Regions from separate parts of the Halolactibacillus sp. JCM 19043 genome, predicted to be linked through region 1. Evidence: predicted binding sites of a transcription regulator. Region 1 holds the regulator's gene; each other region holds the start of a gene.
The links. The regulator Rex, encoded in region 1, represses fermentation and respiration genes when NADH is low (regulators of the CRP and FNR family bind a similar motif). The targets are predictions, from matches to a motif close to TTGTGAAATATTTCACAA.
Positions count from the first base shown of each region.

Region 2: JCM19043_RS08345 (polymer-forming cytoskeletal protein) is a predicted target of Rex. The motif match lies at 1,820-1,837, and genes of this name have one in related genera.
Region 3: JCM19043_RS08320 (FAD:protein FMN transferase) is a predicted target of Rex. The motif match lies at 1,999-2,016, and genes of this name have one in related genera.

Region 1 covers NZ_BAXD01000020.1:4,971-8,256, forward strand. Annotated here, with positions in the region: gene JCM19043_RS10130 (ABC-F family ATP-binding cassette domain-containing protein) at 1-1,245, opposite strand, end outside; gene JCM19043_RS10135 (redox-sensing transcriptional repressor Rex) at 1,478-2,110, shown strand; gene JCM19043_RS10140 (DUF4305 domain-containing protein) at 2,236-2,445, opposite strand; gene JCM19043_RS10145 (CPBP family intramembrane glutamic endopeptidase) at 2,450-3,169, opposite strand.
Region 2 covers NZ_BAXD01000014.1:28,751-32,036, forward strand. Annotated here, with positions in the region: gene JCM19043_RS08335 (Gx transporter family protein) at 1-99, shown strand, start outside; gene JCM19043_RS08340 (polyprenyl synthetase family protein) at 96-1,076, shown strand; gene JCM19043_RS08345 (polymer-forming cytoskeletal protein) at 1,240-1,773, opposite strand; gene JCM19043_RS08350 (S1 domain-containing RNA-binding protein) at 1,995-2,405, opposite strand; gene JCM19043_RS08355 (septum formation initiator family protein) at 2,483-2,860, opposite strand; gene yabQ (spore cortex biosynthesis protein YabQ) at 2,997-3,286, opposite strand, start outside.
Region 3 covers NZ_BAXD01000014.1:23,468-26,753, forward strand. Annotated here, with positions in the region: gene menA (1,4-dihydroxy-2-naphthoate polyprenyltransferase) at 1-750, opposite strand, end outside; gene JCM19043_RS08320 (FAD:protein FMN transferase) at 771-1,808, opposite strand; gene JCM19043_RS08325 (NAD(P)/FAD-dependent oxidoreductase) at 2,365-3,286, shown strand, end outside.

The DNA.
Region 1 (3,286 bases):
ATTTAAGACCGTTTTCCGTTGACTAAGTTCAGTTTGTTCCTGATCATAGTAGCCAATGTCTAGCTTTGCGCCGTACTGAATGTCTCCGCTAGAAGCGTTTAATTTCCCGATAAGGATTTTTAATAATGTCGTTTTCCCGACCCCATTAGGACCAACAAGTGCTAATCTGTCGCCGCGATTAATATTAAATGAAACAGCTTCAAAAATAGGGGTAGGATCATCAGGATAACAAAAACTAAGATTGTCTACTTTTAAAACATCATTCCCACTTCTGCGCTTTACGTCAAATGAGAAGTGCGCACTTTTCTCATCCCCTTGTGGTGAATCCATTTTGTCCATTTTCTCAAGTTGTTTACGTCTACTTTGAGCGCGCTTTGTTGTTGATGCTCTAGCGAGATTCTTCTGCACAAAGTCTTCCAATTTTTTGATTTCTGTTTGTTGTTTGTCAAATATTTTTAATTCTTGTTCATAGTCACGTGCTTTTTGGTCTAAGTAGTATGAATAATTCCCGTGATATTTTTTTGATTGTGTGCGAGACAGTTCATAGACCGTGTTAACGGTTTTATCTAAAAAGTAACGGTCGTGAGACACAATGACAATCGCCCCAGCATAATTATTCAGGAAGTTTTCAAGCCATGTTAATGTTTCAATATCCAAGTGGTTTGTTGGTTCATCTAATATTAAAATATCTGGTTTTTGTAGTAATAATTTGGCGAGAGCCAGTCGTGTCTTTTGACCACCACTCAGTGTATGAATCAGCGTGTCAAAGTCGGATTCATAAAAGTTCATGCCATGTAAAACACTGCGGATGTCTGATTGGTATTGGTAGCCTCCGTTATGTTTAAAATCGATTTGTCGCTGGTCATACTGATTTAGTAATTGTTGATACTTTGGTTGATCTTGGATAAAGGCTGGATCGCCCATTTTCTGTTCCATTTGTCGTAACGCGCGTTCTTCATTAATTAATCCTTCAAATACGGTTAGCATTTCATTATAAATGGTGTCTGTTGATTCAAGTCCGGTATGTTGCGATAAATAACCGAGCGAGACGTCTTTTGCCTGGTGAATCTCACCCTCATCGTATGATAATTCACCTGCCATGATCTTTAGTAACGTTGATTTCCCTGCACCGTTACGTCCAACAACCGCAATCCGGTCTTTCGTTTGGATTTCTAGTTTAATATTGTCTAGAATCGTATCAGCACCAAAACGCTTTACTAGTTGATTTATTTGCATTAATATCATTTATTTCACCTCATCTAAGCTAGTGTATCGCAACAGGCAGAGATGTTGCAAGCAAATTACTAGGGGTTTGTGATATAATTGTATATACTAGGTGTCGTATTCAGAAAACAGACAAGATAGTTTTTTTTTGGTACACTAAAGATAAAGATAAAAAAGATAACAACCATCGACGAGTGATCAATATATACTTACAGCGAATAGGGATAGATATTAGTAAAAGAGGAGAATGACAATGGCATCACAAAACAAAATTCCACAAGCAACCGCGAAACGGTTACCACTGTATTATCGATTTTTAAATAATTTACATTTACAAGGCAAATCACGCGTGTCTTCTAAAGAGTTAAGTGAAGCAGTCAAAGTTGATTCAGCGACGATTCGTCGTGACTTTTCATATTTTGGCGCATTAGGTAAAAAAGGTTACGGATATAATGTTGAATACTTACTTGGCTTCTTTAGAAAAACCCTTGATCAAGATGAGACGACAAAAGTTGCCTTGATTGGGGTAGGTAATTTAGGAACAGCTTTTCTGCATTACAACTTTACTAAAAATAATAATACGAAAATCGAAATGGCCTTTGATCTGGATCCGAATAAAATCGGCACAGAATCAGGCGGCGTACCGATTTATTCAATCGATGATATGGAAGACCATTTAGAAGATGTGCAAGCGGCTATTTTAACCGTGCCTGGTGCAGTCGCACAAAACATTGCTGAACGACTGGTCGCTGCTGGCATTACGGGTATTTTAAACTTTACACCGGCGCGTATCACCGTACCAGATGAGGTGCGTGTGCACCACATTGATTTATCGGTTGAGTTACAATCATTGATATACTTTATGAAACACTATCCTAACGCTTAATAGGTGATTAAAATGAATAGGCCTAGCCTATACTTTTATTTGATAACAGAAGATTAAAAAAGAACAACCCGATAAGGGCTGTTCTTTTTTTAAACATATTGAAGCAACATCAGACGTAAAAACGTCTATTTTTTTTGATCTTTTTTCTTGTTTTTGATCTTCACGTGTAGCTTAAATAATCGATAACTGGCACCTAAATCAAAGGTGGCGAGGACGGTCAAGAAAATCGTTAATGGATTTAAGACAGTATCTTCAATGGCCTCAAAGGCAAAATAGATGAATAATAAACCGATAAATAAATATAAATAAGCATGCATGAGTGGTGAAATACGCATGATGTTACCCCCCAAATATAATAATCTGTAGCTGTTCTAGTTGTTCCAATAGTTCTTGTAGCTCTGCTGGTTGGTAAGTAAATTGTATAAGGACGACAATACTATTCATAGCCACATGAGCAAAAATCGGAACGATAATACGTTTCGTTTGGACATATAGGAAACTAAACACAAGCCCCATAATAAAATAAACAAGCAAATGTGTAAAGTCCGCATGAACAAGCGCAAAAATTAAGGATGAAACGAAAGCGGCGATTAAAAAGTTCGTCCGTTTATTCATCTCACCAAAAATAATCTTTCTAAAGATCAATTCTTCAAGAATCGGACCAATCACACTAACGACAATAATAAAGACGGGAAAATTAAACGCAATCGCCATAATTTCTATCGTATTTTGGGATTGTTCCGTAATACCAAAGACAAGCTGTTGAATAATATTGGCGAAAGCTTGCCCTAAAAAGGCTAAGAAAACACCGGAAATTGACCAAATGATGGTTAGAGGTAGATCTGTTCTTTCTGGATGTCGAGGTAAGTGACGTTCGCGTTTCAGTAGTAATAACGAAACAAGTAGCGCCACAATAAAGCTAAATACTTGCCAATAAATCAATAGTTGTTGGGTGAAACTATCACTAAAATTTTGTAACTCAGCAAGTGCTAAAACAAAAAAAGCAGAAAACTGAGCAATAACATACGTAACGATAATGCCAATGTAACGTTTCGGCATAACTATTCACTCCTTCGTAAGACCAATATACGTATTCTACCATACTTTTGTGAGAACCTTAACTGATGTCATTTAAATCGAAAGACAAAAAATATTTTAAAAAAATTAATCAGAATA
Region 2 (3,286 bases), on a different contig from region 1:
ATTGCCGCTCACTATTTATTACATCGCGTCGAACGTCTGCACTATTATATGGACTTAAAAACACTTGAAATAGATGATATGAAAGAGGTTAGATTATGACTACCTATCAGATTTGGCAAAATAACGAGGCGCTCATCGATGATCTTCGGGCAGTAGAAGAGACAATCAGTCAACATATACGAATAAAAAACAAACAAATTGAAGCACAAATTAAAAAGGTGACGAATAATCACGGCAAAATGCTACGTCCGGTCTTTGCCTTACTCACAAGTCAAATGGGGAATCAATACGACCGTGATAAATCAATTGCTTTTGCGGCAGCATTAGAAACCCTCCATATGGCCACACTTATCCATGATGATGTGATTGACCAAGCCGATACAAGACGACAAATCCCTACCTTACACACAGTAAAAGATAATCGCTATGCGATTTATGCCGGGGACTATCTCTTTTCTATTTGCTTTAACATGTTGTCACAGTATACCGAAGAATTAAACTTACTCAATTACAATGCCCGTAGTATGGAAAAAGTCTTAATCGGTGAACTTGATCAGTTAGAGTCTCGCTTCACTCCACCGAAGAGTGTAAAGAGCTATCTATCACGTATTTCGGGTAAAACAGCGCAACTCTTTGCGGTAAGCTGTTATACCGGCGCTACTGAAAGTGGGGCCTCATTACGCGATAGACAGCGTGCGTATAATATGGGGAAATATATCGGGATGGCGTTTCAAATCATTGATGATATTTTAGATGTTAAAGGTGATGCAAAAGACGTCGGTAAACCCGTCATGGCTGATATTCGACAAGGTATTTATACGTTACCACTGATTTATAGTTACCAACAACAACCAGAAAAGGTGGGAGCCTTACTAAACAAAGAGACACCCTTTAGCGATGAGACCATTCATGAGCTAAAAGCTCTTATTGATCAAACAGGCGGTGTGATCGCTGCACAAAAACTGGCAGCACGCTACACTAAAAAAGCTTTAAACACTTTAAGCAAGTTACCAGAAGGTGACTATAAAGCAACCCTTAAACACATTATCACCGATATGTTAGAGCGCACTTTATAAGTTATATTCGATAAATAATTAACTCACTCTAACCAAAACAAGCGTCCACAATCTCTTTTGATTGTGGATGCTTGTTTTAATAATGAAGTTTTACAAAGACGATAAAATAATAATTAAAAAGAGCTTAGGAAGCCCCAAGCTCTTCATTTAATACTTTTATTGATTATTCTTCTACTGATACTTCGCCTTCAACCGTACCATCTAAAGCAGCTGATGCTTCGTAGTCGGCATTCGCAAAGACAACGTTACCTGTTACAGTTGCTGTTTCGTGTAATTGGAAACCGTTAGCTTCAACATACACATCACCTTCAAGGATACCACCTTGGAAGTTTAAGTTTTCACTTTGAACAACTAAACGATCGGTTGTAATTGTCCATTGGTCAATAATGTTACGCTCATCATCTTGCGTGTAAGCTGCGATTTTACGGTAGATGTCGCCATCTTCTTCGCCGCCATCACGGAATTCACCCGCAACCACAAGTTCACCCTCCACTGTCATGTCTTGTGTTGGGATAATGATCCATGTACCGTTTTCTGATGCTGTTTCTTTCAGTGCTTCACCGTCATCGGCAAATGACGCTGCTGTTGTTGTGTCTGCACCTTCGTCTGTCGTGTCATCAGAGCTTGTATCGTCTGAACCACAGGCAGCTAGAAGTGCGACAGATAAAATCATCGCTAAAAATAATTTGAATTTCATGTGAAATTCCCCCTAAGTTTGATAGTTTATGTACGTTCACACGTACATGTTTATTATATCACATATCTATACTTTTTAAACACAAAAGTATAGACGAGCGATTTTTTACACATTTTTCGGGACTTTCTTCTTAGTTCACATAAAAACAGCCACGCCGCTGTTTCTACTAGAGAAACAATGACTTGGCTGATATATTTTAAGCTCAAAGCTTACCGTAAGAGTTAGCCTCTTTTCGCTCCGCGACCACCGCGTTTAGATTCCGTATGTTTCTTTAATGATGCAAGACGATCTTCTGAATCCTTTAAGAAGCGATTCATTTTCGACTCGAAATTCTCTGGACGTTCCCGCGTTGGTTTTTGTTGGCTATGATTTGGCTTACGGCGAGTTGGTGCCGGGTTATCCTTTGCCTTTTTAATCGATAAACCAATTTTACCATCAGATTCAACGTTAAGGACTTTAACGGTCACTTCGTCTCCTACTGATAAATGTTCGTTAATATCCTTCACATAATTATCGGCAACTTCACTAATGTGGACCAGACCTGTTTTACCTTCTGGCAATTCCACGAACGCACCAAAATTTGTGATTCCCGTTACCTTACCCTGCAGCTTTTTGCCTACTTCGATTGACATAAAAAAAATGCTCCTCCTTAAGAATTAAAAAAAGATATAATACCTAGCTATATTATAGCCAGGCAATGAAAACAATGTCAATAAGATGGCGTCTCTTCTGTTAATTTAAATATGATTTCGCCCTCTTTTGTGAGAAAATAGTTGGTTTTTGCGATACGTAAGACATAATCTTCATCTTGTAAGAGATTAATCTCCTCCTGCAAGGACGTTTCTTCTTCCTGAAGAGTGGCTAATTCTTCTTGCAAGTGTTCATATTCTTGTTGTTTTTTCGCATAAAGTGATTGCTTTTCTAGGTAAGCATGCGCAAAAGCGGCAATTGTTATAAAGAAGATGATTCCAAAGACCATGAGACGTCGACGCAAGAGGCGTTGTCTTCTTCTGAAACGTTCTTGTTTGGCATCGTACTTATTCATATAATTTGATCGAATGCGTTTGACATTATCTCTTTCGCCCATCGCTGTCTCCTCCTTTAATCATTACCTACCTATTTCAACTTACATATATTGTACTATAGTTTGATTAAAAATGTATCCACCTTTTTACGGATTAATTCAGACAAATCCCTTGTCATTTCATGGTTCTACAGTGTCTTTAACCGCCATTTGTCGCATCTTTTGTTAGTTCTTCCCTCTTCACCTTCGATTGTTTGAGCTTGTTTACCGCATACCGTATGAGAATAAAGAACGGAAAAGTAAGGCATCTGAGCGTTACCATCAGCGTTATTTTAATAACAGCATACGGTAAGTGGCAGAGAAAAAAGATGATGCGTACACACCCAACAACGACCACTAATACATAATGCCCCCACGTCGATAACCACCGTTCATATATCATCACACCTATGATAATAAATCCAATAAAATAAGCGTGATGCTCACCAT
Region 3 (3,286 bases), on a different contig from region 1:
TGCAATAATCGCCACAAAACTTAACAGATAAAGGACATTGAATAATTTCACCGCAGCGTCCTTACCGATATAGTAAGGGAGCGTGAAACGATAATTACTAATGTCTTCTTCTAAATCGCAAATGTTGTTAGCAAGCATCAGATTCGCGATTGTTAGTACGCTCGGTAAGCTAATCAACAGAATTTCTAATAAATAAATCAAGTTCGCTTCAAACTGTAACGTTGCGCCGTCAAAGCCTAAGTGAACAATACCTTGGTCATAAGCATTAATATAAACAGCTAAAAAGATAATCCCAAAGCCCATCGTAAAGCCTGAGAAAACTTCTCCGAGTGGCATACGTGACAAGGGGATGGGACCGAACGTATAAAAAATGCCAATCGCAAAACAAATAGCCCCAATGACTAAGACGAATAAATCCGTTCTCACCGTCAACCAAATACCTAATCCACTCGCTATCACGAGCATGGTAATAATCGTTTGAAAAACAAGCGTTGTCGGAATATTTTCTTGACCGATAACGTTGCGTTCTTTTCGGTATTCATCTGAGGTTGCTTTTAGATAATCCATAAAATTATTAATCGCCGTCGTTGTTAAATCAAACAGTAACATCGCGATAAAGAAAATCAAGGTATTCACCACATCAAAGCTATCAAAGCGTAGCCAGACGAATAAGATTCCAATTAAAAACGGAAACACACTCGCAATTTTCGTTTGGATTTCAACAAGTTTTAAAAATGTAGGTATCGTCATATTTCGCTCTCCTTTTTCTCTCACGACTCATTTGTTTCAAAATTTTCATTTAACACTTCAAATTGATTGGTTAATCCACTGGATAGCACAATTCGTTTATCTTTTGTGACAAACACCGCTTCAACATCTTCCAATGTTTCAATAAGTGCAAGTCCGTCATCTAAACCTAAACTAAAAACAGAAGTTGATAACGCATCACCTGCCACTGACGTTTCGCTCACGATTGTAACTCCCGCAATCTCATTATCATATGGGTAACCCGTCTTTGGATCAAGGATATGATGATACTGTTCGCCATCAACTTCTAGATAACGCTCATAGATACCTGACGTTACGACGGATAGATCACTTGCCCGAATACGACCAAGCAATTGTCCACGTCCTAAATAAGGATTTTGAACACCAACTGTCCACTCTTCACCTGATGGTCGGTTGCCTTTTACGTACACATTACCACCAAGGTCAATAATCGCTGTGGTCACATCTTCCGCGTCAAAATACTTCACAACTTCATCGGCAATAAAGCCTTTTGCGATACCTCCGAGGTCAAGTTCCATATTTTCTGATGGTAAATAGACCGTTTGATTGGTTTCATCCAGTTCAATCTTCGTATAGTCCACGATCGGTAACGTATCATCAATCTCTGCTTGAGACGGCTTTCTAGCATCGTCATAACCGATCCGCCACAAATTCGTTAATGGACCGGTTGTCACATCAAATCCACCGTTAGATAACTCACCATAGTGAATCGCCTCTTTCACTAAGTTAAAGACAGGCTCAGAGACTTTCACCGGCTCCTTACCAGCATTTTTGTTAATCGCACTGACTTCAGATGTCGCGACTTCATCGCTTAATACTGCTTCCCAGTCCGAAATCAAATCAAAGGCACCTGATACAGCCGCTTCTTTTCCTTCATCATACACCGATAGATTGACGACCGTCCCTAACACAAAACCTGTTTCTTTTATTGGGCTATCTAATAATCCATCATCATTACCGCAAGCCGATAACAATAAGACGGTTAACAGTAACAAACTCATTAACTTGTTGCGTCTCAATCGCATCATCTTCATCCCTCTTTCATGTAGCTGTTTTTCTGTGAATATTATCACAAGTCTATATCTTAACGAATGGACTGTATAAGTGCCAGTCATTTGCTTTACGTGAAACGTGCTAATAACCAAAATAATAGACAGTCCTACTCTATGTGATGGTTTTCCTTTACTATTCTAGCGGTTTTTCTTGTCAATGTGAATACTTTGACAACTATTTTGTATAATTAATTGCTTTAATCACCATCTCGCTATCTTCATAACCTTATCAGGGCGTATGAGTCGTTTAATTATGTTCTCTATATAAATTCAGTGAAAGAGCGCATCGTTGATATTATTTAAATAATGACATATTAATGAAGATTCTCACTTTTTAAGTCGACACAATTCAACATATGTATATAAGTATGTGAAAATCTATACTTTTTATATATTTTCTTATAAAATCTTTCAAAAGCCCTAGACATCCGACAAAAATGGCGTTAGAATAGGTAACGGTTGTTCAAGTATTCACAACAAATTTTTAATTTGAAACAAATATATATATTAGGAGAGTGAGCGTATGGCTAAAAAAGATATCGTCTTGATTGGCGCCGGGTATGCGGGTGTTCATGCGGCGAAGAAGTTAGCTAAGAAGTTTAAAAAAGACGACGATGTGACGATTACACTAATCGACCGTCACTCGTACCACACAATGATGACAGAATTACACGAGGTTGCTGCACACCGCGTGGAGCCTGATGCGATTCAATTCGACTTGCGTCGTTTATTTAACCGAACAAAAGTGAATCTTGTCACAGACAACGTCACACATGTTGATCATGACAAGAAAAAGGTGATCACTGAAACAGGCGAATTTAACTTTGACTACCTCATCTTAGGTATGGGCGGGGAACCAAATGACTTTGGTACACCTGGCGTGAAAGAACACGGCTTTACCCTTTGGTCATGGGAAGATGCTGTTAAAATGCGTGAACAGATTGAAACAATGGTGCACCGTGCAGCAAATGAACATGATGAAAAAACACGCCGCGCCATGTTAACATTCACTGTTTGTGGTTCTGGTTTTACTGGTATCGAACTTGCGGGTGAATTGCTTGAATGGAAAGGTCGTCTCGCAAAAGACCATAAACTTGATCCTGAAGAAATCACGATTTATGTCATTGAAGCAGCACCGACGATTCTTAACATGTTAGAGCGTCGTGATGCAGATAAAGCAGAACACTATTTGCAAAAACATGGCGTAAGAATCTTAAAAGACTCACCGATCGTTGAAGTACGCGAAACAGAAATCGTGCTTCAAAGCGGCGAAGTCATCCCAACATATACACTTGCGTGGACTGCTGGGGTTAAAGCTAATACAGATACAGAATCATTTGATTTAGAACAAGCGCGCGCAGGCCGCTTAAAAGTAAATAAATATATGCAATCAGAAGCTCATAAAAACGTCTATGTTGTTGGTGACTTAGCGTACTTCGAAGAAG